Regions from separate parts of the Occallatibacter riparius genome, predicted to be linked through region 1. Evidence: predicted binding sites of a transcription regulator. Region 1 holds the regulator's gene; the other holds the start of a gene.
What was found. Region 1 encodes LexA, which represses DNA repair genes until DNA is damaged. Its sites were predicted from a motif close to CANTTCGCTTTTTATTCGC; they were not measured.
Positions count from the first base shown of each region.

Region 2: the regulator LexA is predicted to act here: its motif matches at 6,054-6,072, upstream of MOP44_RS03310 (ATP-dependent DNA helicase).

Region 1 is NZ_CP093313.1:4,458,610-4,474,401, forward strand. It holds gene MOP44_RS18085 (M20/M25/M40 family metallo-hydrolase) at 1-877, opposite strand, end outside; gene MOP44_RS18090 (hypothetical protein) at 925-1,392, opposite strand; gene uvrA (excinuclease ABC subunit UvrA) at 1,754-4,660, shown strand; gene MOP44_RS18100 (lactonase family protein) at 4,685-5,938, opposite strand; gene MOP44_RS18105 (hypothetical protein) at 6,051-6,173, shown strand; gene MOP44_RS18110 (cytochrome P460 family protein) at 6,190-6,696, opposite strand; gene MOP44_RS18115 (AraC family transcriptional regulator) at 6,741-7,562, opposite strand; gene lspA (signal peptidase II) at 7,667-8,188, opposite strand; gene ileS (isoleucine--tRNA ligase) at 8,185-11,076, opposite strand; gene MOP44_RS18130 (energy transducer TonB) at 11,565-12,560, shown strand; gene lexA (transcriptional repressor LexA) at 12,636-13,241, opposite strand; gene MOP44_RS18140 (D-Ala-D-Ala carboxypeptidase family metallohydrolase) at 13,379-13,816, shown strand; gene MOP44_RS18145 (3-keto-disaccharide hydrolase) at 13,922-14,716, opposite strand; gene MOP44_RS18150 (rhamnulokinase) at 14,827-15,792, opposite strand, start outside.
Region 2 is NZ_CP093313.1:838,149-853,940, forward strand. It holds gene MOP44_RS03280 (glycosyltransferase family 9 protein) at 1-785, opposite strand, end outside; gene MOP44_RS03285 (APC family permease) at 935-2,296, shown strand; gene MOP44_RS03290 (DinB family protein) at 2,357-2,944, opposite strand; gene MOP44_RS03295 (2OG-Fe(II) oxygenase) at 2,966-3,697, opposite strand; gene MOP44_RS03300 (hypothetical protein) at 3,802-4,458, shown strand; gene der (ribosome biogenesis GTPase Der) at 4,463-5,968, opposite strand; gene MOP44_RS03310 (ATP-dependent DNA helicase) at 6,104-8,095, shown strand; gene MOP44_RS03315 (Na+/H+ antiporter) at 8,203-9,804, shown strand; gene MOP44_RS03320 (alpha/beta hydrolase) at 9,868-10,755, shown strand; gene MOP44_RS03325 (S53 family peptidase) at 10,986-12,617, shown strand; gene MOP44_RS03330 (glycoside hydrolase family 43 protein) at 12,701-14,305, opposite strand; gene MOP44_RS03335 (ABC transporter permease) at 14,523-15,792, opposite strand, start outside.

The DNA.
Region 1 (15,792 bases):
CATCGACGGTGATCTGGGTTCCGCCCGCCACCATGCCGACATTAAAGGTGAGATTCGGTTCGGGGAGTTTTGTGCGGAACTCGTCAATAATCCGGGCAAGCTCGTAGATGGCGCCGTAGCCCATGTGCTCTGAAAAGATCCCAGACGAGTGACCGGTTTCTCCGGTGCTGTGGACGCGCCATGTGATCGAACTGCGCCTGCTGACGCTGCCGTAGAACACTCCGTTCGATCGCGGAGTGCCTTCGAATTCCAGCGCGACGTCGCTCTGCTTTGCCGCCTCGCGCATGTCGCGCCGAGAGATGGACGCGGGCTCTCCGTGAGCTTCTTCATCGCCGCTGAGGACGACTCGCACCTCGATCTGGTCCAGTACACCCGCGGCCTGCAAGGCCTTCAGTGCGTAGAGCATGTCGACTAGGCCGCCCTTCATATCATTCACGCCGGGGCCGGTGGCGATGTCGCCGTTCACGGAGTACTTCTGGAAGGGGCTGGTCAGCTCGAACACCGTGTCCATGTGGCCGATGAGCAGGATGCGCTTTCCGCACTTGCCCTCGCCTTTGGAACAGGGATGCGTTGCGATCAGTACGCCCGCGCGGCCCACGTTATCGGGAGCGCGATCCATCGGCTTGAATTCCACCTGGAACCCGAGCGCCTTCAGCTCGTCCTCCATAATGTGCGCGACCGATCGCACGCCCTCGAGATTATGCGTGCCGCTGTTGATGTTGACGATGCGCTCGAGGAACGAATTGGCCTCGGATTCGTGCGCATCAACCCAGGCGGCGACGGTGCGATCCACGGCAGGAGGCGCCTGGGCGGCGACGGGTAGCGAGCATAAAACCAGAAGAAGAGCAGGGAAGCTGAGTGTCCTAGAGGCGATCATCGCTCACGAGCATACCATCCGGTCTGCCCGGCGACGCTGCGGGGAGCTTAGATGATCGGCTGACAGCGCGAACTCTGGAAATCGTCGAAGTAGGTGACGAGTGCGCGGCAGATATGCTCGGCGGCGCTGTTTTCTCCCGAGGTCTGGAGCACTTCCGTGGACCCGCCGATGCGCCAGTGATCCCTTCCCTCGTACTGTATGTCGACGAACTCGGGATCAGGCGAGGTCGTCGCCCACAGAGCGTGCAGCCCCGGAATTCCGCCAAGCAACAAGGTGAAGGTGCGCGAATCCCATTCGCGTTCGACGAAGCTTAGAGCCACGTTCTTCAGCACCAGGCTTTTGGGATGGGCTGGCAGTACGCGCCAAAGGAACAGTTCGCCCTTGTAGCGTTTGCCCTCGGCGGTGCTGCGAACAGCCTCCTGCAGATCGATCCACGCGCGCTGGGCCTCGCTGCGGAACATCGCCTCTCGCGCAGCCTGAGTAGACTCGCGGTGTTCCCGGAGTTGATCCGCCATTTCCCTTGTACGCAAAAAGTCTGTAAAACCCATGTGGGGGCCCTCCGGCTACGGAAAACGCGCATGAGCGGGGGGATTCTTGCGCGGGTTATGAATGACTTATTTTAACTTTCATTAAGTTACAGGGGGAGTTACGGGCGTTTGTCGGAAAGGTAATCGGGCGTAACCTCGAAAAGTGACGTTTGAGCGGCGGTGAGAGGGGACCAGCCCAGTTCATCCGTCCGAATCCGGCCAAAGCCAGGCCCAGGGCCGGGTGGCGGCAGAGCTTCTATAATGGAAGATGGCCTAATGTGCGTTTGTAACGTCATTGTCATCCATGCACATGCAGCCGTGATTACGCTCTCTTGAGGTCCTTCATCCCTTGAGCTCTGCCAACGAAGCCATCATCATCCGCGGTGCGCGGACGCACAACCTCAAGAACATCTCCTGCGAGATTCCGCACGGCAAGCTCACGGTTGTGAGCGGCGTGAGCGGGTCCGGGAAATCTTCCCTCGCGTTCGACACGATTTACGCCGAGGGGCAGCGCCGATACGTCGAATCGCTGTCAGCCTATGCGCGGCAGTTCCTGGAGCGGATTGAGAAGCCGGATGTGGACGAGATCGACGGTCTGGCTCCGGCAATTGCGATCAAGCAGAAGAACACCACGCGCAATCCCCGTTCGACAGTGGCAACGGCGACCGAGATCTACGACTACCTGAGGCTGCTGTACGCGCGCTGTGGCGTGGTGCATTGCATTTATTGCGATGGGCTGGTGCGCCGCGACAGCATGGACGAGATCGCGGAGAGAATCCTTGCGCTCGGCGAAGGCACCCGCATCCAGGCGCTGTTCCCGGTGAAGCACGAGATCACCAAGGCCGAGCCTGAGAAGCCCACGCGCAAAACCAAGGCCGCGGCGGCGAAGGCGGCTGCTAAAGCTGCGGTTGAGTCGCCCATGACCGATGCGCTGAAGGCGCGGCTGAATGAGTTGCGCAGCGGAGGTTTCAACCGCCTCTATCAGCATGGGCGCATCTTCGAGTTTTCGACGCCGGAGAGCCTGCTTGAGATTGATTTCACGCTGCCGGTATTCGTGCTGGTCGACCGCATCGTGGTGGATGCGGAGAACCGCGCGCGCATCGTGGATGCGGCCGAAATTGCGTATCGCGAGGCCGGCGAGGTGATCTTCGAAGAAGTTCCCAGGGATGAGAATGGCGAGCGTAAGATGCATCGGTTCTCCGCGGCCTATGAGTGTGCGAGCTGTCACCGGCCCGGCCGCGAGCCGGAGCCGCGGCTGTTCAGTTTCAACAATCCGTTTGGCGCATGTCCGCGCTGCCAGGGGTTCGGCAACACGGTCGATTTCGATTTGAACCTGGTGATCCCGGATAAGGGGCTCAGCCTGAACGACGGAGCGATCGATCCGTGGAACCGGCCGAAGTATCGCAGCTGGTTCACCGACATGAAGAAGCAGGCCGGCGCGCTGGGCATCCCCATGGACGTGCCTTGGCGCGAGATGACCGACGAGGCGCGCGAGATTGTGCTGCGCGGCAAGGGCAGCAGCTTCGACGGAGTGTACGGGTTCTTCGCGCAGATGGAGCGGAAGAAGTACAAGCTGCACGTGCGCGTGATGCTGTCGAAGTATCGCGGCTATGCGGAGTGCCCCGAATGCCGAGGACAACGGCTCCGCGCCGAAGCGCGCGCGGTGCGGCTGAACGGCCTGAACATCTGCCAGGGCACGGCGCTCACGGTCGGCAAGGCGAAGGAGTTCTTCTCGAAGCTGACGCTGACGCCGATGCAAGCGGAGATCGCGGGGCAAATTCTGCATGAGGTGCGGCAACGGCTGACGTTCCTGGATGCGGTGGGGCTCGAATACCTGACCTTAGACCGGCTGGCTTCCACGCTATCAGGCGGTGAGGCGCAGCGCATTCAGCTTGCGACTTCGTTGGGGTCGCAGCTTGTGGGTGCGCTCTATGTGCTCGACGAACCGTCGATCGGGCTGCATACGCGCGACACGGACAGGCTGATTCGCATTCTGAAAGACCTGCGCGATCTCGGCAACACGATCGTCGTTGTCGAGCATGATCCAGACGTACTGCGCGCCGCGGATCATCTGCTCGACCTCGGGCCAGGCGCCGGCGAGTTTGGTGGCAAGGTGCTGGCCGACGGCGTTCTGGCGGAGATTGAAGCGAATCCCAATTCGCTCACCGGGCGCTATCTCTCGGGGCAGATCACGATTCCAGTGCCATCGCGCCGGCGCGAGCCGGGCAGGGAAAAGCTGGTGCTGAAGGGCGCCTATGCCAACAACCTGCGTGGGCTGGATGTCGAGATTCCGCTGGGGATGCTGGTGGCGATCACCGGCGTTTCTGGCTCGGGCAAATCGACGCTGGTGCACCAGGTGCTGTATCGCGCCGTCGCACGTGCGCTGGGCCAGAGCGACGGAAGTGATCCGAGTGGCGTGTTCAAGTCGCTGACGGGAGTGGAGCGGCTTAATGACGTTGTGCTCGTCGACCAGACGCCGATCGGGCGCACCCCGCGGTCGAATCCGATCACGTATATCAAGGGCTTCGATCTGATCCGCGAGATCTTTGCGTCGCAACCGGATGCGAAACGGATGTCGCTCACCCCGGGGCATTTCAGCTTCAACGTGCCGGGCGGACGCTGCAACACGTGCGAAGGCGATGGAACCGTCACGGTGGAGATGCAGTTCCTCGCCGATGTGGAACTGCCCTGCGAGGACTGCAACGGAACGCGCTATCAGCCGCGTATTCTCGAGGTGCAGTACAAGGGCAAGAACATCCACGAGGTGCTGCAGATGACGGTGAAGGAGGCGCTGCGGTTCTTCGTGGGCCAGCAGCGTTTGCTCGAGAAAATCGCGGTGCTCGATGAAGTCGGACTCGGTTATCTGCGACTGGGACAGTCGGCCACGACTCTTTCGGGCGGCGAGGCGCAACGCGTGAAACTGGCGGCGCATCTCGCGGCCGTGCGTTCGGCGAATGCGAATGCGAAGCCGTCGCAGGCGAGCCGGATCCTCTACATCCTCGACGAGCCGACGACCGGACTGCACTTCGATGACGTATCTAAGCTGCTCACCGCATTCAAGAAGCTGATTGACGGCGGCGGCTCGCTCATCGTGATTGAGCACAACCTGGACGTGATCAAGTCGGCGGATTGGGTGATCGACCTCGGACCCGAGGGCGGCGAGGGCGGCGGACACATAGTGGCAGAGGGAACGCCGGAGCAGATCGCGTCGAATCTGCATTCGCACACTGGGCACTGGCTGGCGAAGGTGATCTAGATGCGGATTATCGAAACCAATTGTCTATTGAGCCTTCACCAGAACCATCGAGGATGCTAGGCCATCGCCATTGGGAGCGGGTACCGCGCCGTTGATCAGTTTCAATGCCCCAGAAGTCTGATCGACCTGAAGGACGCAGATAGCAGAGGCCGCATTGGAGGCATAGAGGTAGGTTCCGGTGGGATCTACCACGAAAGCCGGCACCGGGCTGCAGCTTCCAGGGCCACCGTTGCCGGTCCAGGTAGAGATATCTTTAAGTTGACCAGTGCTGCTATCGATTGAATACGTGACTATCTGGTTGTAATCCAAAACAAACACGAACTTCCCTGAAGGATGCATCGCCAACCCGGCCAGGAAAGGTCCGGCCGCAAAGGCCGCGCCTGGCATGGGCGTCAATACGCCAGTGGTGGTGTTGCGCGTATATCCCTGGACCTGATTCAACGCTGAGACCGCGACATAGACGAAATGGCCCGTGGGGTCAATCACGGGATCGCCGGGACCTGAGAAACTCGGGAGCAGGTAGGGCGACCCCGAAAGCTGCGTCAGTTCCTTCGTTGTTGGATCGATTGAGAACGCCGCGATACCCGCCTGAGGGTGTCCGTTCGCATCGTCGATGTCTGTTGCACCAATAGCCGCATAAACATTGTGTCCCGATGGGTCTACCACCAGCTGCCCGGCTCCGGATGCATTGCCGGAGTCGGGGCCGAAGCTGATCTTCGTTGAGAGAGGCGTGAGCTTTCCCGTCGCCGTATCGACGCTGAACCCAGTTACAAAGGCCTTCCAGGTGGCTGTGGGCATCATGACGTACAGCGCAGAGTTATCCGGCGTGAGGGCCATGAAGCCTGGGTCCATTCCTGCGAGTTCAGGATCCGGCAGGACAAACGGTGACCCGGCTACCAGCGTCAGGGTGCCATCAGAGTTGATTGAGAACGCATTGAAGGCAGGGCCGGCCGCATTATGCCCGCCATTCTGAGCGGCGAACAGGAATTTCGTCGGAACAGTGGCTGCCATGTTGGGAGCACCCTTGACGTTCATCTGCACCGGCGCATTGGGGATTCCGGTGCTGGTGCTCAGCTTGTATTGATCGATGAAAGGATAGCCGCCTGCGTAAAGGTATTCAGTCACGTAGGTCGGTGGCGGATTCCCGCCTCCGCCGCTGCCGCCGGTCTTGGTTCCCGGAGAGGTGCTGCCGCATCCGACTGTGCAAAGGACCAGCGCAGACACCACGCTCAAACTGCCTGCAAAGCGCAACCCAGATGACGTCACGAGGATTGCCACCTCTCTCTCCTAAGCAGCTTACATGACTTCGGATTTGAGTTGGCAGGAATTATTCAGCAAAGTCAAATGAAGAATCTGTCATCTACTCGACGGCGGTGACTTCGCGGTGTGCGTGTATAGAGAGTCAAGCGCCGATGACGACGGCGCTGTCGGCTACGTCGAAGTCGAGCTAGCGGTAGCTGAAGATGTGGACTTCGAGGAACTCACGGGGCACTGGCTGGCGAAGGTGCTCTAGGCACCGTCGCCAGCTCTCAATGGATCTGGCTGATAACGAATCCGTGCGCGTTGGCCTTTTTGTGGCATTCGAAGCATGACGCTCCCGAGTCATGAATTACGTCTTCAGTCTGGCCGTTGCCCATGAAGCGCTCGAAGCGCCATCCCCCGGTGTTTTTATAAAGGTTTGAGTCTTTGATCATCACGTCGACTCTCCTGCGACTGCCTTCGAAGATGATTCCATTCTGTTGCCGAGCCTCGCGCAGTTCGTACACGACTACCGAACCGTCAGCAAAGTTGCCGGAAGCATAGCCATCGACAGCCTTCTGATTGGCGAAGATATGGTGCATGCCCTGTTCGCTCTCAGGTATCGGGCCGCCAGGCAGAATGACGCCGGTTCCTACATGTACCCACAGGCGGAAGTTGTTTGGGTATTGGATGGGTTCAGATGCGTAGAGCAGCCCCATCGCGAGGATGAGGGTGAGCACCATCCATGCGCTTCGCCGGAAGCCAGCCCGAAGAGTGTTGAAAGAAGAATTCGTCATGGACCGATTCTGCCCATGGCGGAAGCACCCGTATTGTAAGAAATTCAACTTTTTACGGCAGCGGTAATCAAGCTGCTGACATCGCCGGACGCCATCCGGCTGTAGTCACGCGGAGTGATGGCAGCGAAGGCGCGGAAATCGTGGATGAGGTGCGCCTGATCGAAGTATCCACAATCAGCGGCAAGCTCTGCCCAGTTCACGGGAACACCCTTCTCGATCCGTTGGAGAAGAGCGCGAAATCGGCGCACGCGGCCGAACAGTTTCGGCGTAAGACCAACGTGTTCCCGGAACAAATGAATGAACCGTGTATGACTCAAGCCGGTATCCGTCTGAATCCTTTGAATGCTCGCCGAAACGCCTTCGCGCGACAATTGATCGACGGCGTACCGGATTGCCGGATGAAGCGGACGGGCCTCCGCCAGCTTCATGTGCAAATAACGTTCGAGCGCGCGAAACTCGGCGTCGATGCCGACTGCGGAGCAAACGTCGTTGAGCAGACGATTCGCGTCGCCACGGTCAAGATCACAGAGCGTGATATCGATGTTGTGCAGCTCATGCGCAGCTACGGGAAAAAACATGCGAGCCGCGCCAGGACGAAAGACAACGCCGATGGCCGGCGAAGACTGAGACGGGTCGATCTGGAACGATCGCGACCAAGGGCCGGCAAGTAAGGGCACTCGAACGCTGCAGGCCTGGTCGTCAATAAAGAAGCATGTGCTCTCCCGTCGCAGGTGAATCACCAGCGCCATTGAGCCATCGGGATAGATCCGCTGTCGCGACGGCTGCAACCCAGAACCTGTTGCACGCCACATGAATTCGACATACTGCGAGAGCGGAAGAGGGGGCCTGTACACGCGAAGTGCCATGCCTCAAATGGTAGGAAGTCGCCGAATCGCGGAAAACCGTTGCGGTTTGAAGCGGTATCCGAGCGGGGTGAAACGGAGAGTGAGACAGGATTTCCTGCCGGTATTTACTGAGTGCCGTCGGCGGGTTCGGCAGCCGGCCGATGGCCCCAAATTGAGTCGAGCACCAGCAGACAGGCACCGATGACGACGGCGCTGTCGGCCACGTTGAAGTCGGGCCAGTGATAGCTGAAGATGTGGACTTCGAGGAAGTCGACCACGGAGCCGTATTCGATACGGTCGTGCACGTTGCCGAGCGCGCCGCCGAAGATGAGCGCCAGCGCGATCGTGGTAAGCGTGAAGCGATGGCCCAGGCGGACCATCGCGATGAGCACGGCAATCGACGCGATGATGGTGAACCCGATCAGTCCCCAGCGCACTAGGTGCGGCGAAGCGGACTCGGCGAACATCGAGAACGCCGCGCCCTCGTTGGTCCAGTGCGAGAGGCGAAAGATGTGATCAATGACCGGGATGGCGCTGCCGAGCGCAATGTGCGCTTCCACCCAGGTCTTTGTCCAGCGATCCGCCGTGAAGACCGCGAGCGAGATGAGCAGCAGCCACGGCAGCCGGATTGCGGAGGTGAGGCTCACGCTGCATCCTCGGCTTTCGGCGGTTCAATGTTCATTTCTTGCAGGGCCTGATGGCAGCGGGTGCAGACGTTCTGCCAGATGCCGTAGTTCGAGACTTCCGGCATAAAGTTCCAGCAGCGGGCGCACTTGTGGCCGCTGGCGGGCAGGGCAGTGACGCGCAGACTTTCGCCAGAGACCACGCTAACCCGCGACACGTTCAGGATCTCTTTGAGGCCGGCAGCGTGCCTTTCGAGCAGCGCAAGCTGCTCGCCTGCTGCGGCGATTTCGAGCTCAGCTTCAAGCCCCTTGCCGATGCGCTTGGCCTGCCGCGCTTCTTCGAGAACGCGCAGTGCTTCATCGCGCACTTCAAAGAGGCGCTTCCACTCGTCGAGCACAGGAGCCGACTCTGACGCGAACACTTCCTCCGGCTTTGGAAACAGCGCGAGATGGACGCTGACTTCGCGGCCTTCCACAGCGGGCAGGTACTCCCACACTTCATCCGCTGTAAAGCTGAGGATGGGCGCAACGAGCCGCACCAGCGTCTCGGTGATCTTCCAGAGCACGGTCTGGGCCGAGCGCCGCGCCGGGTTCGTCGGCGCGAAGGTGTACATGCGGTCCTTCAGCACGTCGAGGTAGAACGAGCTGAGGTCGACGATGGCAAACTCGTTCACTGCGTGATACACGCGGTGGAACTCGAACGCCGCATACCAGCCGAGGATCTTCTCCGTTAGCTCGCGGGTGCGCGCCAGCATGTATCGATCCAGCGGCAATAGCTCGGCTTCTGGCACAGCATCCGTCGCAGGGTTGAAACCGCTGAGGTTCCCCAGCAGAAACCGGAACGTATTGCGCAGCTTGCGGTAGATCTCCGCGCAGCGGGCCATTAGGTTTTCGCTGGCTGCCATGTCTTCGCGGAAGTCGACCGACGCGACCCAGAGCCGTACGATCTCGCCACCCATGCGCTGAGCGATATCCACCGGGTCGACGCCGTTGCCAAGCGACTTCGACATGGCGCGGCCCTGCTCATCGAGCGTCCAGCCGGCAGTAGCAACGTGCGAATACGGCGCCCGCCCGCGCAGTGCAACGCTGGTGAGCAGGGAAGAGTGGAACCAGCCGCGGTGCTGGTCGCCGCCTTCCAGATACAACACCGTCGGGCCATTGCCCCGCTGAAAGGCCTTATATTGTTCGCGCAGATCCGCGTCCGATTCGCAAACTGCGAACCAGCTCGTGCCGGAGTCGAACCACACATCGAGGATGTCGGTTTCCTTGCGGAACTCGGACTTGCCGCATTTCGCGCACTTCGCATGGGCGGACAGCAGTTCCATCGCTTTGGGGGCGTGCCATGCCTCTGCGCCTTCGTCATCGAAGAGCTGAATGATTTTGCGGTTCAGGCCCGCGTCGATGAAGGGCTCGTTGCAGCCCTCGCACATGAATACGGCGATGGGCACGCCCCAGATGCGCTGGCGGCTGATGCACCAGTCGGGGCGCGTCGCAATCATGTTGGTGATGCGCTCTTTGCCCCAGCCCGGATCCCACGTGACCTTGTCGATCTCTTCAACGCTCAACTGGCGGAAGGTCGTCTCGGATCCGTCCTGGCGCTTCATCGGCGTCTCAAGCGAAATGAACCACTGCTCGGTGGCGCGGAAGATGACCGGGTTGTGGCAGCGCCAGCAGTGCGGATACGAGTGTTCCAGGTTCCCGGAGCCCAGCAGCGCGCCGCGCTCCACAAGCATGGCGATGATGACGGGGTTTGCCTTCCACACGGTGAGGCCGTCGTAAGGCGCAGGAGTAGTGTGCGGCCACGCGGCTTCGTCCACGTGGATGCGCCCCGAGGCATCGACACGGCACGTGAGGTCGAGCCCGTACTTCTGCCCGGTGTAGAAGTCCTCTGCGCCATGCGAAGGCGCCGTGTGCACGGCGCCGGTACCGGTGTCGGCTGTGACGTAATCGCCCAGGACCCCGAGGATAGAGCGATCAAGGAACGGGTGCTGGAAGGTCTGGCGCTCCAGCTTCGCGCCTTTGAAACGTGCGATCTCGACCGGGTTCTCCAACTTTGTCGCTGCCACAACACTGGAGGCGAGTTCGGCAGCCACGATGTACACCGGGCCGTCTGCCGTCGCCAGCGCGACGTAGTCGAAATCAGGATGGAAGGCGACCGCCAGAGACGCGGGCAGCGTCCAGGGCGTCGTCGTCCAGATGATCGTATAGACTTCGCGGCCGGCCAGCGCGGGATCGAGGGCTTCGGCCGGTGAAGTCAGCTTGTAGCGCACATACACCGAAGGACTGGTGTGGTTCTCGTACTCAATTTCGGCGTCGGCCAGCGCGGTGCGGTCGTGGATGCACCAGTAAACCGGCTTGAGTCCGCGGTAGACAAAGCCCTTCTCGAGGAAGCCGTAGAAGGCTTCGAGCGTCCGCGCCTCATAGTCCCGCGACATTGTCTTGTAGGGCGTGGCCCAGCGGCCGAAGACACCGATACGCTCGAATTGCGAGGTCTGCAGGTCAATATATTTCTGCGCGTAGGCGCGGCATGCATCCAACACCTCAGCGGCGGGCATTTCGAGCTTTTTACGGCCGAGCTGCTCGTCAACCTTGATCTCAATCGGCAGGCCATGGCAGTCGTACCCCGGAACGTAGGGGGCATCGTAACCAGCCATCGTCCTGGACTTTACGACGAAGTCCTTCAAGCCCTTGTTGAGGGCGTGGCCCAGGTGAATGGGGCCATTGGCATAAGGCGGACCGTCGTGGAGGATGTAGGAAGGGCGGCCCTTTCCGGCCTTCCGCAGCTCGTCGTAGAGGCGCAGAGACGCCCAGCGGGCCAGGCGAAGTGGTTCATTCTGAGGCAGATTGGCCTTCATGGGGAAGGCCGTCTGGGGCAGATTCAGGGTCGCCTTGAGTTCCGGCGCTGCGGGCATCGTTTCTCCGTAAATTCGTGCAGAATCTTCTCTTCCAGTGTAACTGGCGGGAGCGGCGATTCTTCAATGCCGGCCTGGCTGGAACAATTCCAGGCGCTCCGGTCCGATCGGGCCCGATCTCGTTCCGATCCGATCCGGACCAGAATCCAGAGGAAACGGCACCAAAGCTGGCAGAACGGCTAGTTTCGCGTTAGATTGGGCCTAACTCACACTGTTTTTCGGGATGTGCACCCTAACAACTCACAAGGCGGGTCGTCTATTACTTTATGGGAGTTCCTAAGCCTACAGAATATGAGATTCTGGAGCCCGGACAGTCCCCAGCTCGTCCGGTAGACTCGAGTCATCACTCGGAGACTTCCACCTCGTTCGCCGCGACAAGACCGACGGCATTCGAGCATAATGGATCACTAGGCGGGAATGGCAACGGCCATCACCGGCCTGCAGATCAAAGGGGAACAGAATCCGGCGGAATGGCCGGCAGTACATTTATGACACAGACCATTACCCCGTCTGACGTTCCCACGTCGGAAGGTCATGAACTCGATGCTTTCCTCGGAAAAGCGTTTGAAGAGAAGCCGATCTGGAAGGAGCTGTACGACAACGTACACGACGTCTTCTTCCCGCCCAAGCTTCCGCCGCTCGAGCTGACCTCCACACCGATTCCGGTTCCTGACCGCATGGCGGTCAAGACGAACCCCTGGGCCGTAGGTTCGGCCACCGTGATCAACGGCTTGATTCTCGCAATTGTGCTGGTCTTCGGCGCGCGCAAGATCTACCAGGAAATTAAGAAGCCGCAAGTCACCGGCATGTCCAACATCGATATCTCCGACTTCAAGGCGCCCAAGGCAGCCGTGAAGGCCGGCGGCGGTGGTGGCGGCGGTTCTCATGACCTGGTGGACCCGATCAAGGGACACCTGCCGAAGATTGATCCGCACCCGCAGGCTCCCCCGATGGTTCCGTTGATCGAGAAGCCGAAGCTGGCCGTTGATTCCGCGATCAATGTTCAGAAAGACATCAAGCTGCCTGACAATCCGATGCTGCCCATGATCGGCGTGCACAACTCGCCCAACGTGAGCCTGGCCTCAAATGGGCAGGGAACCGGCGGCGGCATGGGCACGGGATCGGGCGGTGGCCTTGGTTCCGGCAATGGAAACGGCTACGGACCCGGATCCGGCGGGAACACAGGTGGCGGCGTTTACCGCGTCGGCGGCGGCATTTCTGCTCCTGTAGCGATCAACGCGCCTGAAGCGGAATTCAGCGATGAGGCGCGCCGCGCCAAGTACCAGGGCGAAGTCATGATCAGCCTCATCGTGGATGCGCAGGGCAACCCACAGAACCCGCGCGTGGTGCGGCCGCTGGGCATGGGCCTGGACGAGAAAGCGCTGGAAGCTGTACGGAAGTACAAGTTCAAGCCGGCACTGAAGGATGGACGTACGCCGGTCCCGGTGATGGTGACAATCGCGGTGAACTTCCGGCTTTACTAAGCAGCGAGTAGTAGAACAAATCCCCGGCGCCTCTTTGAGGGCCGGGGATTTTCTTTGCGCGAATCTTGCTGCGTTCTAGTGGTACTTGCGCAGGACGCCGAGCACGCGGCCCTGGATGGCAACCTGGTTGGCGGGCACGTAGATCGGCTCCATCTCGATGTTCGAGGGCTGCAGGCGAATCGTGCTGCCTTCCGAGTAGAAGCGTTTCAGCGTGGTTTCAGCGCCGTGTACCAGGGCGACAACGATCTCGCCCTGCTTGGCGGTCTTGGTGCGCTCCACCAGCACGTAATCGCCGGAGATGATGTGCTCGTCGCGCATGGAATCGCCACGAACCTCGAGGGCGAAGACATCGCGATTGCCGACCACGTCGTGCAGCGAAATAGTCTCCACATTTTCGCTGGTCTCAACTGGGAGACCTGCTGCAATGCGCCCGGCAAGGGGAAGCCGGTCGCTGGTACGGGTGCGGGTTCCGGGGGGCAGCACGTCAATGGATCGGCTGCGGTTGTGCACACGGTCGAGCATGCCCTTCTTCTCGAGATTGGTGATGTGCTTGTGCACTGTGGCAAGGCTCTTGAGCCCCATGCCGCGTGCGATCTCTTCGAAGGATGGGGAGTAGCCGTTGCGGCCGACGAAGGTATCGAGGAAGTCGAGGACTTCTTTTTGTCGCCTGGTGACAGCCATGCGTGGATTATAGCGAATAAAAAGCGAATCGCAAGGGGAAATCCTGCCCGGATTGGAACCGCTAGTAACGCGGTTGGTTCCGGAATAGTTAGTGTGCTTTGGCGGAAGCCGGGATATTTTGTTTCGAAGGGGGAGTCATGCAACTCAGCGATCACTTCAGTCTCGATGAAATGACCTTCAGCTCAACCGCCGTCAGGCAGAGCATCGACAACACACCACCGCCCGATGTGGTGGAGCATTTGAAGGCAACAGCCGCCGGCCTCGAACAGGTGCGCGCCTTGCTGGGACTCCCACTCAACATTGATTCCGGGTACCGCTGCCCGGCACTTAACCACGCGGTTGGGGGTGTTCCTACCTCAGCGCATGTGACGGGCTACGCGGCGGATTTCGTTTGCCGGAGCTTCGGCGTTCCTCTGGAGATTGTCAAAAAGATCCAGGCCGACGGGACGATTCAGTTCGACCAGCTGATTCAGGAAGGAACATGGGTGCACATCTCGTTTGATCCGAAGATGCGGGGACAGGTGCTCACGGCGCACTTTGTGAACGGGAAGGCTACATATACGCAAGGGGCGTGAGTTGAGAAGCAGTACAGAGAAACAGGGAAAAGGGGATACAGAGAAACAGCGACCCGATCCGCCGAGGGGAGATTCCCTGCTTCTCTGTTTCTCTTCTTCTCTGTGTTACGGCAGATTGCGGACCCAGATGTTGCGGAAGCTGATGGGCTCTGATTTGTCCCCATGGGCCTGCAGCTTGATGGGCGCGCTGTCGTAGGCCTTGTAGAACGGCTTGCCGATGTAGAGCGTCTGACCCTTCAGCTCGAAGTGATTTTCGACGATGACGCCGTTCCAGAAGACGGTGGCGTACGCGGGCGTCTTGACCGAGCCGTCTTCGTTGAACGTGGGCGCGGTCCAGACGATGTCGTAGACGTTCCACTCGCCGGGCTTGCGCGCGGCATTAGCCAGCGGGATCGCCTGCTTGTAGATGCTGCCGGCCATGCCGTTCACATAAGTCGAGTTCTGGTAGGAGTCGAGCACCTGGAGTTCGTATCCGTCGTCCCCCGGGCCGGTGGAGGCGAGGAAGACTCCGCTGTTGCCGCGGGCCTGGCCTGAGCCGGTGATGGACTCGGGTACGCGGAACTCGATGTGAAGCTGGTAGTTCTTGAACTTCTGCTTGGTTTCGATGTTGCCGCCGGACTTCTTGACCTTCATAAGGCCGTCAACCACGTCCCAGGAAGCAGGGCCGTGATCCTTGACGTTGACCCATTCGTCGAGGTTCTTGCCGTCGAAGAGGACGATGGCGTCAGAGGGCGCGGCGCCGGCGTCTTTGGCGGGCGTAACAACCGGGGGAACCGGCTGCCAGATCTCGGTTTCTTCCGGCTTCATCTTGGGCTGAGTGGGCTGTTGGGCGACGAGGGAAGCACTGAACGAGGCGAGGGCCGAAACTGCTACGAGGGAGAAAACCTGATTGCGCGTCATGGCGGGAGTTTAAAGGTTGAGAGTAGGGGATAGGCAATAGGGACCAGAAATACAGGGATAGAGGGACAAAGGGAAGAAGGACAAACGAACACGGTTGTCGGCTTTCGCGGCTATTGCCTGACGCTCGACTCCGAGAGGACAAGTGCCCAGCGGCGGAGGGATTCCAGTGTGAGCTTGCCGTTGGGCGATTCGGCTGCGGCGAGTTGCACGGCGAAGTTGCCGATGGTGGAGCTTTCGACATTTCCGGTTTCGACGGGAAGGCCGGTGTGCTGGGCGGTGAGGCGCGTGAGGAGCTGGTTCTGGCTGCCTCCGCCAAGAATGTGAATGCGGCGAATGGGCCGGCCCAGCATTGATTCGAGACTCTCGATGGCGGACTTGTAGCGGCTGGCGAGGCTCTCGAAGATGAGGCGCGCAAACTTCGGTTCGTTGCCTGCGCAGTTTTCGATCGTCGCACATCCGATCTTGCGAAGCTCATCATTCAGGCGCTCAGGCATATCTCCATCGAGCATGAGCGGCGCTGCATCAACGGGAATAATGCCTGCGCAGTCGCACTCTTCGGCCTGGGCGATGAGCGCGGAGATCTCCCAGGCGCGGCCGGCCTGCCTCCAGCTCTCGAGACACTGCTTGAGGATCCACATGCCATTGACGTTGGTGTGGAAGCAGAATCCGCCGGCGGCTGCGCCCTGGTTGGTGTAGCCGGCTTGGAGGGCCTCTTCGGTGATGATTGGCGAGGAAACGACCGTACCGACCAGCGACCACGTTCCGGAACAGATGTAGGCTGTTCCATCGAGATCAGTGGCGATGCCGGCGATGGCCGACGCCGTGTCGTGGCACGCGGGAACGACGAGCTGCGTGCTGCGAAACGCTGGCAGCTCAGCGACCGGGCCGTTGAGACGGCCGACGATGGTTCCCGTTGAGACGATCGGCGGCAGATGATCAGCGGGAATGCCGAAGAGATCAAGCAGTTGATGCGACCAGTCGCCAGTGGCGATGTCGACGAGGCCCGTGTGCGTGGCGTTAGTGTACTCGGCAACGCGTCGGCCACCCAGACGGTGCAGCACATACTCAGGCAGGTT
Region 2 (15,792 bases), 3.2 Mb from region 1:
GAACAGTGCACCGGCATCGCCGCTCGGTTCGACTGCACTTTGATCGCGTCGGCCAGTTCCTCTTCGCCCGGCGCGGCATTTACCAGCACACGGAAGCCGCGAGCCGCCAAGGACGCCGCCACGGAAGCATATCGCTCAGCCGGCCAGCGCTTCGAACCCCACCCCGCTCCCGGAATCAGCAGCGCCACCGGATCCTTCCCAAACGGCGCAAATAGCCCGTCGCACCACGTCTCCGCATGAGGGTCCACCGGCAACAGCGGCTGAACCGGTTCGAGCGCATCGCCTGCCACCGCCGCCGCAACTTCTACGTCCTGCTCGATCACGTGCCGGCCGGTCGTTGCAACACGCTCGGTGAACAGCCACTTGGCCGCCCACTCTCGCGGGTCCGATTCGCCGATCCGTCGCACTGCCCCCGTCAGGCATCCCAGCCCCGCCGACCGCACGGCCCCCTGGAAGTCGATCACGGCATCGTACTCGGCCGCCTTCAGCTCCGCCCGCAATTCCTTGATTTCGTGAGTCGTCCGGCTGCTCAGAGGAGACTTCCCCCAAGCCTTGACTGGCGCCAGGTGCAGTTGGTCCACAAGTGGTTGCGAGGGTGAGAGGGGCTCGGCGGGCGTGCCATTCGCCGCGGTCAGCAGGTGCCGCCAGTTCGGCTCAATTACCCAGCCAATCATCCAGGAGGGATGCTCCCGGCGCAATGCCGTCACCGCCGGCAAGGCATGGAGAATGTCGCCCATGGCGCCCAGCCGCACCACGAGCAAACGAAACTTGGACTGCGTGTGCAAACTTCAATTTTCTCACAGCGCCGGATTTGGTTCCCTGCCCTGCCGCAACTGGGCGCCGGTCAAGTTGGGTGGAACTTTACCGGTGCCCAAAGGTCCAACCAACGGTCTATGGCGCTGTCCACGTTGCAGCGGCTACGATGAGCCAGACCATGCCAGCAGATTCCCCTACAGGGCAAGCGAATTCCGCGACTGAACGGCAGATGGGCGTGTGGGCGGCCACGGCCGTCGTAACCGGCGAGGCCATCTCGCTCGGAATCTTCCTTACACCCGCGGCCATGGCCCGCTCTCTCGGTTCGTCCACCCTGCTGGTCGCGGTCTGGTGCGGCATGGCCATCATGACGCTGGGTGGAGCGCTCAGTTTTACGGAACTCGCTGTTCGCAATCCGCAGGACGGCGGCGAGTACCTCTACCTCCGCCTCGGTTTCGGCCCGCAGGTCGCCTTCCTCTATGCATGGATGGCCGCGCTGGTCATGTACCCCGGCGTTGCCGCGTCGCTCTGCGTGGGAATTGTGCCTTATGTGCAGTCACTCATTCCCATCCCGCAGATGCTCATTCCGGCGGTGCCCGCGCTGATCCTTGCCGCGCTTGGCGCCATCAACTACGTCGGTATGCGCCTCAGCAGCCGGCTCATGACCGTCCTCAACTGGCTCAAGATACCCGTCCTGATCGCCCTGGTTGGATGGGCGTTCCTGGCCGGCCACGCATCCTCGTCGAATCTGCTGCCGCTGGCCACACGCCGCGCCGGTTCCGATCCTCTGGGTTTGGCGATTGCCGGAGCCGCCGTGAGCGCGTTTTTCTGCTTTGGCGGATGGTGGGAGGCGGGCAAGATCGCGGGCGAGGTCCGCAACCCGCAGCGCACGCTGCCGATCGCCTTCACAGGCGGCGTGCTGCTGGTCACCGCCCTCTATCTGCTGGTCAGCATCGGATTCGTCGCCGTCGTGCCGATGCAGAACATCCAGTCGAACACCGCATTTGTCGCGCAGTTCGGCGAATCTCTATTCGGTGCATCCGGCGGACGCGTGCTCTCGGCCTGCGTCATCCTCAGCGTAGTAGGGGGCCTGCTGGTCCTCAGCATGGCGGTTCCGCGCGTCACCTACGCTCTCGGCAAAGCCGAACCGATCGGCCCGCTCGGCGTCTTCGCGCGCCTTCATCCGCGCTTCGGCACCCCGGCAAATGCCGTCCTGTTGCAGACCGGCATGGCGCTGGTGATCCTGATGCTCGGCGCATTCGACCGCATACTGGCCTTCATCATCTTTTCGTCGGTTGTGTTCCTGGCTCTCACGGCGGCCACGCTGTTTCGAGGCCTGGCTCCGAAGGCATGGTGGTATCCCGTCGCACCCATCGTCTTCATTGCCGGCTGCGGAGCGCTGGCGCTGATGCTCATCGCCAGCAGAACGATCCCGTCGCTCATCGGCGCAGGCCTCGTTCTGCTTGGCCTGCCGGTGCGGTGGCTGATGACGCGCAGGGGAGTTGCTCCCACGGAGCTTGGCAACGCCGCCAGCGAGAACTGATCAGCAAGGCGATCGCTGATCGCGGCAACAGAGTGCGGCTCAACGCGCCCCCACTGTGGCCTACGCGGTGGCGGCGGACCTGGCCGCAGACTGGGCGGCCATCTCCTCCATCATCCTGACTGGATCAGGCCACGGCACGCGGAATCCCATCACGCGGGCGTAGCCGATTGCCTGGCCCATGTGCTCATCGGCGTGCGCCAGAATGCGGAGGTAGATGCGACGGTACGTAGTCACTTCGCTCCACAGCTGGCAGGTCGCCTCCATCTCTTCCGGCTTCATCGAACGCACCGCGGTCTTCACTGCTTCGAACGAGGTCCGCAGGAGGTCCAGCACGTCATCCTTGCTCGTGATGGTCTTTTGCATCGCAACGCTCTGACGGACCAGCATGAGCCACTGCTCAGGGCCTTCTTCAGCCGCCTGCGATCCGCGGAACTTCATCACCGCCGGGCTGCGCACGTCAGCCCCGTACAGCAACATCAGATTGCCAGCGGCGATGTGCACCAGCACCGCGGCAAAGGTGCGCGCGTCCTCCGCAGGACGCCAGTCGTAGGCTTCCTCCGGAACCGACTCAGCAAGCTCGATGATCTGCCTGGCGGGGATCTCTAGCTCCCACAGGTACTCGCGTTGAAACGTGGAAAGATTTTCCATGGCCACCTCCAAACGCAGCCTTCACGCCGCTCTGATTCGGAATCCGTCGGGATCCTTCCCTCGCACGCGGCGCCACCACACCTGGAAACTCGGAACGTTGATCGTCACAATGAACAAACGGCGCAGCTTGCCCGGCGGGCACGCCAGCGGCCGAACCCCATGCCACGAGTGAGGGGTGCGCTGGAACAACAGGCTGCTGTTGCCGCGCGGATCGATCGACGCCGCTACCTTCAACTGCTCGAAGCTCGGACCGGAGTGCGTCTTCCACTGCCGCTCGCTGTCGAGGATCAGGATTTGCCCGCCCCACGCGGCTTCCCAGTCCTCATCCGTATTGAAGTAGAAGATGTGCGTGGCCAGCTTGCGCGCGGCGTCACAGTGCGGGCTGACCGCGCAGCCCTCCCATGCGTAGTACCACTCGAACGTGGGTATGAACTGATGGTCTCCCAACATCGTGCGCAGCCAGTCCTGGTACACCGGCCCCCGCAGCTCATCGATGAACTCGAGCCACGGCTGCGCAACCGGAACACCGGGGCGGAAATGCAACAGGTAGCGGTCGTGCGGCGCCTGGCCATAGGCTCGTTGCACGCCGACCTGACGGTCGAACCCGGCCTCGATCGGGGGCAGACTCTGTCGCAGTGTCTCATGAGCTTCCGGCGTCAGAACATTGGGAATCTGCGTCCAGGGATACGGCTCCCGCTGCTGAAAAGCATCCGGACTGAGACTCTTGAGAACCTCGCGATTCAAAAATTCCATAGGCGCCCTCGTACCCATGGAGCACTGATGGGGGTGCGGCGGTCTGTGATTGTGGACACAGGCAGGCAGCAAGCAACGCTGATGAGGTCGGGCATAATTGCTACATGCTCAACCGCTTCCTCAGGCGCATCGCGCGATCAAACCCCCGCGGCGACTCCGAACTAGGAGGTGCCAGCGCCCCGGCGGAGATCGTCGAGCTTCGGTTGAGCGAGCCCCGGCCCTGGGTAGGAAAGTACCCCGAGATTCCGCCTCCGGAATCAGAGCTGAGTTTGCAGATGTTCGTCGCTCGGTTTGTTTGCGGTGATATTCACGGCGAAGATACCGCAGCGATCGCGCTCGACCTGCTCGAAGCCGGCTACGACACGCCCTCGCTTCGCCGCCTCGCGGGCGAGACGCAGGTGCATTGCGATCGCGATGCAGTTGAACTCATGGAGCGAATCACCAAGGAGGCTGGATTCCCAGTCCCGTTTCCGGTCCAGCAGGCCCGCATGCTGGTTTCGCGGCAGATCGCACGACTGGTGATTGCAGGGGAACGCGAGCCGTGGCGCGCTGTTGGCGACCTCGACAGCGTTTGGGGATGGTACTCAGAAGTCAACAATGGAGACGTGAATACCATTCGCCGTCTCGGGCACGATTTCGTTTGGGATCAGGAGGAGCAGAGGTTTCGACCAGTGGTAGACGCCGACCTTCTTGATAGCTTCGCGCGGCTGGCGAAGCTCACGGACGAGGAATGCGTTGCTCCTGGTGGAATGCGTTCCTAGCTCGTTACTCGTCTTTCTTGTCGGCGTTGCGGGCTTTGATCTTGAACCAGATGGGGGTGCCTTTGAAGCCGAAGGAGTCGCGGATCTGGTTTTGGAGGAAGCGCTCGAAGGCGAAGTGCAGCTTGATGTCGCGGTCGGTGAACAGCACAAACGTGGGGGGCGCCACCGCGGCCTGCGTCATATAGAAGATGCGGATGCGCTTGGCCATGGGCACCGGCGCTCGCTGGAAGTCGATCTTCTCCAGGAACCGGTTCATCTGCCCGGTGGTGACGCGCTTGCGTCGCTCGGCCGCGACCGCCTTCACCTCATGCAGCACGCGACCCATGCCCTTGCCCTCTTTGGCCGAGAGGAAGATTACCGGCGCGTAGTCAAGATACTTGAGGGCCTTGCGCAACTGCTCTTCGAAGATCTGGCGGTCTGCGGGGGGCTTGCCGTCGGTGCGGGCGGTGGTCACAGCATCCCACTTATTGACGACGATAATGACGGACCGGCCCGACTCATGCGCATAGCCGCCGATGGTCGCGTCCGATGCCGTCACGCCCTCGGTGGCATCAATCAACAGCAGCGCCACGTCTGCGGCTTCAAGGTGCCGCCGTGCCATGACTACTGACAGCTTTTCGGCCATCAGGTGCGTCTTGCCTTTGCGGCGGATGCCGGCCGTGTCGACGAAGCGCAGGCGCATGTCCTCGAACTCCACCAGCTCGTCAACGGCATCACGCGTGGTTCCAGCGATGGGCGATACGATCGCGCGCGTGGTCCCGGTGAGGGCATTCAGCAGCGTGGATTTGCCCACGTTGGGTCGGCCGATGATGGCGATAGAGGTCTCGTGCTGCTCAAACTCGCCGTGAGTCCGATGCAGCGCACGGTGCGGTTCGTCCTCTGAACCGGGCTCCAGCGGGCCGCCTTCGGAGACTTCGCGCTCCTCAGCGACCTCGTCTTCGGTCTCGGCGGACTGTTCAGCTGCGGTCACGGGAATCGCCTCCGCTACGGCGTCCAGTAGCTCGCCGATGCCCACACCGTGCTCGGCGCTTACGGGATACACCTCGCGAATACCAAGCTGGCGGAAGTTCTCCGCGGCTGCGGCCATGGCTTCGCCCTCGGCCTTGTTCACGGCCAGGAACACCGGCTTGCCGCCGCGCAGCAGCATGCGGACCAGGTCGTAGTCGGGGCTGGCAAGCTCCGTGCGCACGTCGACCACAAGGATCAACGCGTCGGCATCCTGGAGCGCCACGCGCGCCTGATTGAAGATCTCGGTGGGAATGAGCTCGGGGTCGTCAGGAACGATACCGCCCGTGTCCACCAGACGGAAGCGCCGGCCTCCCCACTCGTATTCGCCGTAGATGCGGTCGCGAGTGATGCCTGGCTCGTCGCCCACAATGGAGCGGCGGCTCTTGGTCAACCGGTTGAACAGCGTGGACTTACCCACGTTGGGGCGGCCCACGATGGCCACCAGCGGAAGGTTCTCCGCGCCCGCGCGGGTAGGGATTACGGATCGGCGATACGTCGGCAATGTCTTTCTCCTCAACGCCGGCGTCCGGCGGGTGCATCTTCCAGTTTCCGGGTTAGTAGAGAGCGGAGTCAAACGGAATAGGCGCACATTCGCCCCACATTCGCTTTCCCCCTATGATGGAAAGAGCCCGTTCCGATGGCCTCCACCATAGCCACAACCCGGACCCTGCCCACCCTGCACGAGTTCTTCGCGCCCGGAGGGATCCTCGCCAATTCACCGCTGCCGTACGAGTACCGGCCCGGGCAGTTGGAGATGGCCAAGGCCGTGGAGCGCGCCATGGCCGAGCGGCGGCACCTGATTGTGGAAGCGGGCACCGGCACCGGCAAGACGCTGGCCTATCTGCTGCCAGCCCTGCGGACCGGCCAGCGGGTCATCGTCTCCACCGGCACCAAGGCATTGCAGGATCAGCTCTACTTCCGCGACGTGCCTTTTCTCGAATCGTTGCTGGGCGACCTGCGGGTCTGCTACATGAAGGGCCGGGCCAATTACCTCTGCCGCCACAAGCTGGTCACGCTGCGCAATCAGCCGATTCTCTCGGGGCTGGAGGAGATCGACCAGTACCAGCAGATCGCTGAATGGGAGCAGACCACCGAGACCGGCGACCGGGCGGAGCTGTCCGGAATCCCGGAGGCCAGCGCGGTCTGGGCCAAGCTCGACGCGCGCTCCGACGCATGCCTGGGCCAGACCTGTCCAAGCTATCAGCGCTGCTTCATCACCGAGATGCGCCGCCGCGCCCTCGAGTCCGACATCATCATCGTCAACCATCACCTGTTCTTCGCCGACCTGGCGGTGAAACGGGAGATGGCGGGGGCGCCGGACGCCGGCATCCTGCCCGAAGCAGCAGCAGTGGTCTTCGACGAGGCGCATGAGTTGGAAGAGGTGGCCTCCAACTACTTCGGCCTGTCCGTCTCGAACGTGCGCTTTGAAGAGCTGGCACGCGACACCGATACGATGCTGCGCGGCAAGGAAGGTGCTCTGGGTCTGCCGGCGCTGACGGCGCAACTTCGCGACAGGGCGCGGATGTTCTTTGCCGAGCTGCCCATGGCAGGCGACGGGCGTCAGCCTTTCGCTGGGCGCGAGGAGTTCCTGGAAACGCGCGGGGACCTCTACACCGGCGTGCGCGCCACGTTGCGCCGCATCGAGGACGAGATCGGGAACCTCAAGGAAGTGGACGAAGCTCCCGGCATCCGCAAGCGCGTAGGCCGCCTGCGCAGCGAGCTCGAATTCCTGATGGAGTCGAACGCGAGCAACATTGTCTACTGGCTCGAGCGGCGCGCGTGGGGTGGCAACGAGCGCGACGGGGCCCGCCTGGGCAGACAGCAGAGTCGCACAACGTTTGTACAAGCCACGCCGATTGATGTGTCGGAGCTGCTGCACGAGCTCGTGTTCGAGACGATTCCGACGGTAGTGCTGACCTCGGCCACGCTCACCGTGCAGGGCGGCTTCGAGCACATGCGGAAGCGGCTGGGCCTGACCGAAGCGCGCCAGCTCATTGTGCCCTCACATTACAAGTACGGCGAGCAGGCTCTGCTCTACCTTCCTCCGGAAATGCCAGACCCGCGCGAGCCCGACTTTCCAGCGGCGGCGGCCGAGAAGATCCGCCGCATCCTCGACATTTCGAAAGGCCGCGCGTTTTGCCTCTTCACCAGCTACAGCCAGATGCGCGATGTCTACGAGCGTCTGCTGCCGGTGCTCGACTGGCCCATCTTGCTGCACGGCACCGCGCCCCGCAAGGCGCTGCTCGATGAGTTCCGCAACACGCCGAATGCCGTGCTGTTCGGCACATCGAGCTTCTGGCAGGGAGTGGACGTGCAAGGCGAAGCGCTGAGCTGTGTCATCATCGACCGCCTGCCGTTCGCCGTGCCTAACGATCCCGTGGTGCAGGCGCGCATGAAGGCAATCGAAGAAGCCGGCGGCAAGCCCTTCTTCGACTACCAAGTGCCGGAGGCGGTGCTGACGCTCAAGCAGGGCTTCGGCCGGCTGATCCGCTCGCTCGAAGATCGCGGGGTGCTGGTGCTGCTCGATCCGCGGATTCGACGGCAGCGGTACGGGCAAACCTTCCTTGCCAGCCTCCCGCCGTATCGCGTTAGCACGGATATCACCGACGTGCAAGCCTTCTTCTCTTGATCGCTTCTTCAGCGGCCCCTCACCGGACAGTCGAGTGAATCGCAACTGTCGTGTTAGGCATCTTCGCTTCATTGGTTCGAGAACCTGCAGGGAGGACAACGCCCCGGATGGATCATGTGAACTCGGTTGTGATCTTGCTTGTCGGACTCTTGTGCGCAGTGGCTGCGGTGGCCGGCCTGGCGCGCCGCTTTGCTGTTTCTTATCCCATCGCACTGGTTGTCTTCGGCCTGCTCTGCTCTCTTATCCCGCGCGTTCCAGATTTCCCGCTGCCGCCCTCCTTCGTCTTCATCGTTATCCTGCCCCCGCTGCTGTATATCGCTGCATGGCAGACATCGTGGCAGGAGTTCAAGTACAACCTCGTCTCCATCTCGAGCCTGGCGGTGTTTCTGGTGTTCTTCACCGCCATTGGCGTGGCATTCGCTGCACAGTGGTGGCTGCCTGGCTTCGACTGGCAACTCGGGTTCCTTCTTGGAGCGGTGGTGTCGCCCACCGATGCGGTAGCCGCCACATCCATCGCTCGGAAAGTCGGCATGCCGCAGGCAATCGTGGATGTCCTTGAGGGCGAAAGCCTGATCAATGACGCAACCGGACTGCTTGCGCTTCAATTCGGCGTGCAGATGGTGGTTGAAAGAACTGCCCCGTCGATGCTCCACGGAACGCTGGATTTCCTCTGGCTCACGGTGGGAGGCGTGCTCGTAGGAGTGCTGATCGGATTTACGGTGACCTGGCTGGAGCGGTGGGTTGACGATGGGCCGGTGGAGATCGCGCTTTCGCTCATCATCCCCTACGTGGCTTATCTTGCGGCGGACGCAATCCACGCATCAGGGGTCATTGCGGTGGTCTCTTGCGGGCTGCTGGTGAGCAGACAGAGCTCCCGCATCTTCTCGCCGCGGGTTCGCTTGCAGACTCTAGCTGTCTGGGACGCTGTCGAGTTCCTTCTGAACGGCTTTGTCTTCATTCTGCTGGGACTTCAGCTTCCACACGTGCTCGCCGGGATTCAGAATCGAGGCAAGCTCAGTGTTTTGGTCTATGCGCTGGTGTTTTCAGCGGTCCTGATCGTCCTGCGCATGGTGTGGATGTTCCCCGCGGCTCGTGCCTCCTGGTGGGTCCGTACGCGATTCGCCGGGCAGATTTACGAGATGCCCCGCCGGAATCAACTGTTTGTCCTGGGCTGGACGGGGATGCGGGGAGTAGTGGCGCTCGCTGCGGCAAATTCGCTTCCGCTGACGCTCGCGGATGGAAGGCCCTTCCCCGAGCGGGATCTCATCATCTTCCTGACCTTTTCGGTCATTGTGGTGACGATCGTCTTTCAGGGCTCATCTTTGCCCTTTCTCATCCGCCGACTCGGCCTGGCTCAGGTCGATTCAGGAGTGTGCGAAGAAGGAGAAGCTCGCCGGCTCCTGCTTCACGCTGCTATCGGTTTTCTTCAAGAGCGCGGCCAGGCCGCCGGAGAAGAAGCAAATCGCCACCTGTATGAGGACCTGCTGCACCAGTACGAGCACAAGCTCACGGAGGTTGATCCATGCGGCCCCGACGGCAGCCTGCCGGAACCATCGAAAGAAGGGGTTACTCTCGAGCGCATATTGCTGGATACAGTTCGGCGGGAACGCGCAGAACTGAACACGCTGCGTGCGAACGGCCGGATTGGGGATACCCTGTATCGCACTCTTGAACACGAACTCGATTTAAGTGAGAGCCGCCTGGATTAAGAGCTGCAACGCCGGGCCGCACTACCTCCACTGACGCGCGTTCGTCTGCTAAACTCGGCCTCCATGAACCGTTTCCTCGTCCGGCTCGCCTGCTCGGTGCTTCTTGTCGCTCCGCTTTGCGTTGCTCAGCAAACCATCCAGCTCTATCCGGGCGCAGCCCCCGGCACACCCGCGCAGACCTTCCCTGAAAAGCAGTACTACTCCGAGGCGTGGCACACCAATGTCGTCACCAACGTGTCGCAGCCCACGCTCACCGTCTTCAAGCCGACGAACGGAGAGAACACCGGCAGCGCGGTCGTCATCTGCCCAGGTGGCGGATACATGGCGCTCTCCATCGACAGCGAAGGCAACGATGTCGCCCGCTATCTCGCGGCGCGCGGCATGACCGCATTTGTCCTCAAGTACCGGTTGGCGCCCACGGATAAAGACGCGACGCAATTGTTCGGCAATTTGTGGGAACACGACCGCACCAAGCTGGAAACGATGATCAACCAGGATCTGCCGCTCGCGGTCGCCGACGGCGTGGCCGCCGTAGCTTACGTGCGCCAGCATGCGGCCGAGTGGGGCGTTGCGCCCGATCGCGTGGGCATCATGGGATTTTCCGCAGGTGGGGGCGTCACCGTCGGAGTGGCCTACGGATACAAGGCTGACAGCCGCCCGGCGTTTGTGGCCCCCATTTACGCGGGCGGCAACGACTTCACAAAGCTGACCGTCCCCGCAGATGCGCCACCGATGTTTATCGCGGCAGCCACCGATGACAACCTCGGCCTAGCGCCCGTTAGCCTGGGGCTCTATCGGCAGTGGACGCTCGCGAAGAAGTCCGCCGAGTTGCACATGTATGCCAGGGGCGGCCACGGCTTCGGCATGCGGAAGCAGAACATCCCCACCGATCACTGGATCGATCGGTTTGCGGAATGGCTCGAGCTGGAAGGCTTCCTCAAGAAGCAATAGACCGAGGGTGCGGCAGGCGTGGCCTTGCAGGTCTCCGCCTGCCGCTCTCCGTCACATTCCTCCCTGCTCCAACCACAGTCCTAGTAGAGCCACCAAATATTTCTCCGACGCCCGTGTGCAACCGGAGTTATATTGGCTGCTGCGATCCCACCGCTTACTCCCCGCGCCCGCTGCTAATTCCGGAGTAGGTAGCAAACCAACTTCCCATCCACTCATCCAGGAGAATCCGAATGGCAGGCAAGAAACAGACCACGCATGTTCTTCTCCCCGGCAGCAAACGGGCAAAAGATCCCAATGCCAAGAAGGTTGGGGCAGTGGACCCCAACAAACGCATCGATGTGACCATCGATCTCGCCGGGCCCGCACTTCCCGGCCCTGACGAAGCCGTTGGCCGGACCCTCACCCCCGAGGAGTTGACCGCGACGTATGGCGCCAGCCAGGCCGATGCCGACAAGGTTGCGAAAACGCTCAAGAAGTTCGGCCTCAAAGTGGAGGAGGTCCTGCTCGCCACTCGCAGCATGCGCGTCAGCGGAACCATCGCTCAGATGGAGCGCGCTTTCAAGCCCGGCCTGGTCCTGATGCACTCGCCAACCCAGGGGCAATATCGCGGCCGCCAGGGTACGCTTGAAATCCCGGCCGAGCTCAAGGGGATCGTAAAAGGCGTCCTGGGCCTCGACACTCGCGAGATGGCGCGCCGCAAGCGTGCCGCAGCAACAGCCGCCAAGGCATCATCGCTCGCACCGCTCACACCCGCGGACCTGGAACAGCGATATAAATTCCCGCCCGGCGATGGTACCGGGCAGACGATCGCCATCGCGGAGTTCGGCGGCGGCTACTTCGCCGCTGATGCTGCGGCGTACTGCACGAAATTTGGGCGCCCAGTCCCCACCATTCAAGCCGTGGCTGTGGATGCGCCGGCCTACACCTATCAGCAGATCCTTGCCCTGCCTCCGAACCTGCGCAAGGAGCAGTTGGACAACAGCGTCGAAGTCATGATGGATGTGCAGATCGTCGCGGGGCTCTGCCCCAAGGCAAATATCCTTGTCTATTTCTCGACCTTCGATCAGCAAGGCTGGGTCGACCTGCTCGACAAGGTCATCGCCGCACGCCCGGTCACGCTTTCTGTAAGCTGGGGCCTGCCGGAAGACGATTCGAGCTGGTCAGCGAACGCCCGCAACGCGATCGATAACCGACTCAACGCAGCGCGCCTGCTGGGCATCACCACGTGCATTGCCGCGGGCGACGACGGTTCCGGCGATGAGGAGACGGACGGTCGCGCGCACGTCGACTTCCCCGGCTCCAGCCCCAATACGCTTTGCGTGGGCGGCACCATGCTGAAGAAATCGAAGTCCAAAGTATCCGAAGTCGTCTGGTGGGACAAGCCTGGCACTCGTTCCGGCGGCGGGGGCGCCACTGGCGGAGGCGTCAGCGTCATTTACCCGCGCCCCAAATGGCAGACCGTAAAGGTCAAATCGCTTAACTCCAAGAGCATCGACGGCCGCGTGGTCCCGGACATCTCAGCGCTCGCCGGCGAGCCCTATTACGACCTCATCTTCACAGGCCAGGATTCGCCCAATGGAGGCACCAGCGCCTCGGCGCCGCTGTGGGCCGCGCTGATCGCGCGGGTGAACGCTCAATTACCTGCAACCAAGCAGCAGCGTTTCCTTACGCCTCTGCTGTATGGGAACGCCCCGAACGGCAAGCCCGTAGGGAAGAACGTCACCCGCGACGTCACCAGCGGCAACAACGCCTCGCATCCTGATCCCGGAAAGGGCTACCACGCTGCGGCCGGCTTCGATGCTGCCAGTGGCTGGGGCGTGCCCGACGGTGGCAAGCTGTTGAGCACTCTCACCGTCATCTGACGCAATGCTTCTGTGGGAGCGCAGGTGGCTGCGCTCCCCACAGAAGGAATCCGCTCACCGGAGTTGAGGCATTCTTTGGTTAGTTAAGGCGCGGTTAAGGTGAACGAAGCCACCTTCACCGCGCCTCCCAGTTCCTTCGTCGCGTAGTTGAAGATCGCGTAGCGATTGCCCATGAAGAACATCCACTCGTTGTTTAACGTAAACGGATGGCCGATGGGCTTGAAGTTCCTGCCGTCTGTGCTCCAGGAGAACGTCGCCTTGCGGCCGGGTCCGGGATGTACATCCACCGAGGCGCGCAGCCAGATGCGCCTGCCGAGGAGCGGCTCGCTCGCCACCTCGGTTCCCTTGCTGGCGGTATTCCAGTCGCGGCCGGCGATCCTGAGGCCATCCTCCATTGCAACCTTCCAGGTGTCTCCCTCACGCTTTACGCCAACCCACGCGGACCACTGCTTGAAGATGGCTAGTCCGGCGCGGTCTCCATCCTTCATGCGCGAAACATCCATCTCGATGGTGGCGGTCGATTGCGGCCCCAGGATGCGATGCGTAAGCGTGTTGCGGGCCATGTAAAGGTCGTCCGTGAGGGTGGCTGCCTGCAGCCTGAGTCCGTGCTCGAGCGACCACTTGGAATTGTCGGGATTATGGTTCCACTCCCACTCCGGCCCGAGCGCCTTGCCTGCGAAGCGGTCGGTTCCAGTATGAGCTTTGAGGGGATGAGGCGGCAGAGGATACGGATAACTCAGCCCCCACGTGTTGTCTTGCATCTCGATGTGCGGCCAGCCGTCGGCGTCCCACTTAATCGGCGCCAATGCGGGGATGCGCCCGCCGGGGTAGGAGTCGATGAATGCCATGTAATACCAATCGCCCTTCTGCGTCTGAACGATGCCGCCCTGGTGCGGCACGCCCCCGCCTTCAATCGGGCTCTTCGTATCGAGGAGCAGTTTCTGCATGGTGTAAGGGCCGAAGGGGCCGTGGGTCGACTTCAGGACGTACTCGCCGTTGGCCGGCCGCGTGGTGAAGATGTAGTAGTTGCCGTTGACCTTGTAGAAGCGCGACCCTTCCAGCGTCTTGACCTCAGGCGGCGTCTGGAAGATCACCTGCGACTTCACTTCCCGCGTGCCGTCAGGCGAGAGCTGCGCCACATGCATGGTGGTGTTGCCGTAGGCGACGTACATCGTGTCGTCGTCATCGATGAGGAGGCCGGCGTCGTAGTAGCAGTTATCGAGGACGGCATGCCGTTTCCAAGGGCCTTCAACAGTCGGCGCCGTGTAGATATAGGTCTTCTTGAACTCGATGCAACCGCCCCAGTAGAACGTCTTGTTGCTTTTGCGATAGTTCAGGAACGAGGCCCAGGTGCCCTTGTTGTAGGCATTGCCGCCGTTCAGGTCGTAGGGGGGACCGAAGTCGAGCACAGGCACGGAGTGGCCGACGTACTCCCAGTTCACCAGGTCGTAGGAGCGCAGGATGGGCGCTCCGGGCGAGTAGTGCATGTTCGATGCCGAGTAATAAAAGGTGTCGCCCACGCGGAAGATATCGACATCCGCCAGGTCCTCCCACAACACCGGGTTCTGGAACGACGCTGTCTGCGCGGTTTGTGGCCCGGGCTGCGTCTGCGCGGAGCGGGCGAAGATGAGACCGGCCGCCAGCAGAAGGGCGGCGGACGAGCCAAAGCAGCGGCGTATACAGGGCATGACTTCTCTCCAGGGGCCGGCGCCCTCTACGATGCACAGACTGGCGGCGGAATGGCTTTGGAGAGATTCTAACGGCACGCAGTTCAGTGCGCTCGCGGTCCTCTGGCGAACCACTTCTGAAACATGAAATCCCGTCCCTACCTTTCGCGCAGTCTTATAGCGCGAAAGGTAGGGGACCAGGTGGGCGTACACCTCACTGGAATCGCCCCTGTGGCTGCTACTCCGCCCTTAGCGCATCCACCGGATTCACGCTGGCGGCGCGCCGCGACGGTAGATAACACGCCACGCTCGCCGTAAGCAGCAGCACCACTGTAATTGCCGCATACGTGAGCGGATCGAACGGGCTTACGTTGAACAAGATCGAAGACAGCAGGCGCATGACCCCGAAGGCCACCACCAATCCGGTCGCCGCGCCTATCAGTGTCAGCATGATTCCCTGTCGCACGAATAGACCAACCAGACCCGAGCGCTGCGCGCCCAGCGCCATGCGGATCCCCACCTCGCGCGAGCGCTGCGCAACCGTATACGAGATCACCCCGTAGATTCCAATCACTCCCAGCAGCAGAGCCATTGTTCCCGCTGCCGACAGCAGAACCAGTGTGAATGACGTCCGTGCCATCGACTTCCGGTACATCTCATCCATGGTCATGGGATTGGCCAGCGGGTTGTTGGCGTTGACCTGCCAGACTGCCTGCTCGATTTCATGCAGGAATGCCTGCGATCCCGCTTGCGGCGAGCGGATAGTAAAGGAGACGCCTCGCTGCACGTCGAGCTTCTGGCCTTCGAAGTTCGCACGGAGGATCGGCCAGTAGACGGTGGTGGGGGCGGGTTTGTCCACGCCGTCGTAATGCACGTCTTCCGCTACGCCGACGACTTCGCGCCAATCATCAGTGCTGGCAACTCGGATCTTCTTGCCGAGAGCGGCCTGGGCAGAACCCCACCATTCGCGAGCCATGTTCTCAGAGATCATGGCGACGGGGAGCTTGTTATAGGTGTCGTCCCAGGTCATCTCGCGGCCGGCCACGATGCGCGTGCCCATGGTGGCAAGGTATCCGGGGCCGATCATGTTGAAGCGACGAATGGGCGGGATTTTGCCCTGACTCATCTCGTGGTCCTGGGCGTAGAGGACGTCGTTATTGCTCGAGCCGGAGAGCGGGACGGTGCTGGAGATGCTGACGCCGGTGACGCCGGGCAGGGCGGAGAGCCGGTTGGAAATCTCCTGGAATTGGCGCATGACCCGTTCTGCCTGCGCATCGGGAATCTGGCTGTCCGGGACATAGAAGCGGAAAGTCTCAAGGCTCTGGTGCGCATTGAAACCGGGGTCGACGCGAGTCAGGGCGAGGAATGTGCGGATCATGAGGCCCGAGCAGAGCAGCAGCACCAGCGCCATGGCCACCTGAACGACGACGAGGGTCTTGCGAGCGCGGAGGCGATCGCGGCCCTGGCTGAGAGCGCGGCCGCCTTCGCGCAGCCCGGTGGTAGCGCGG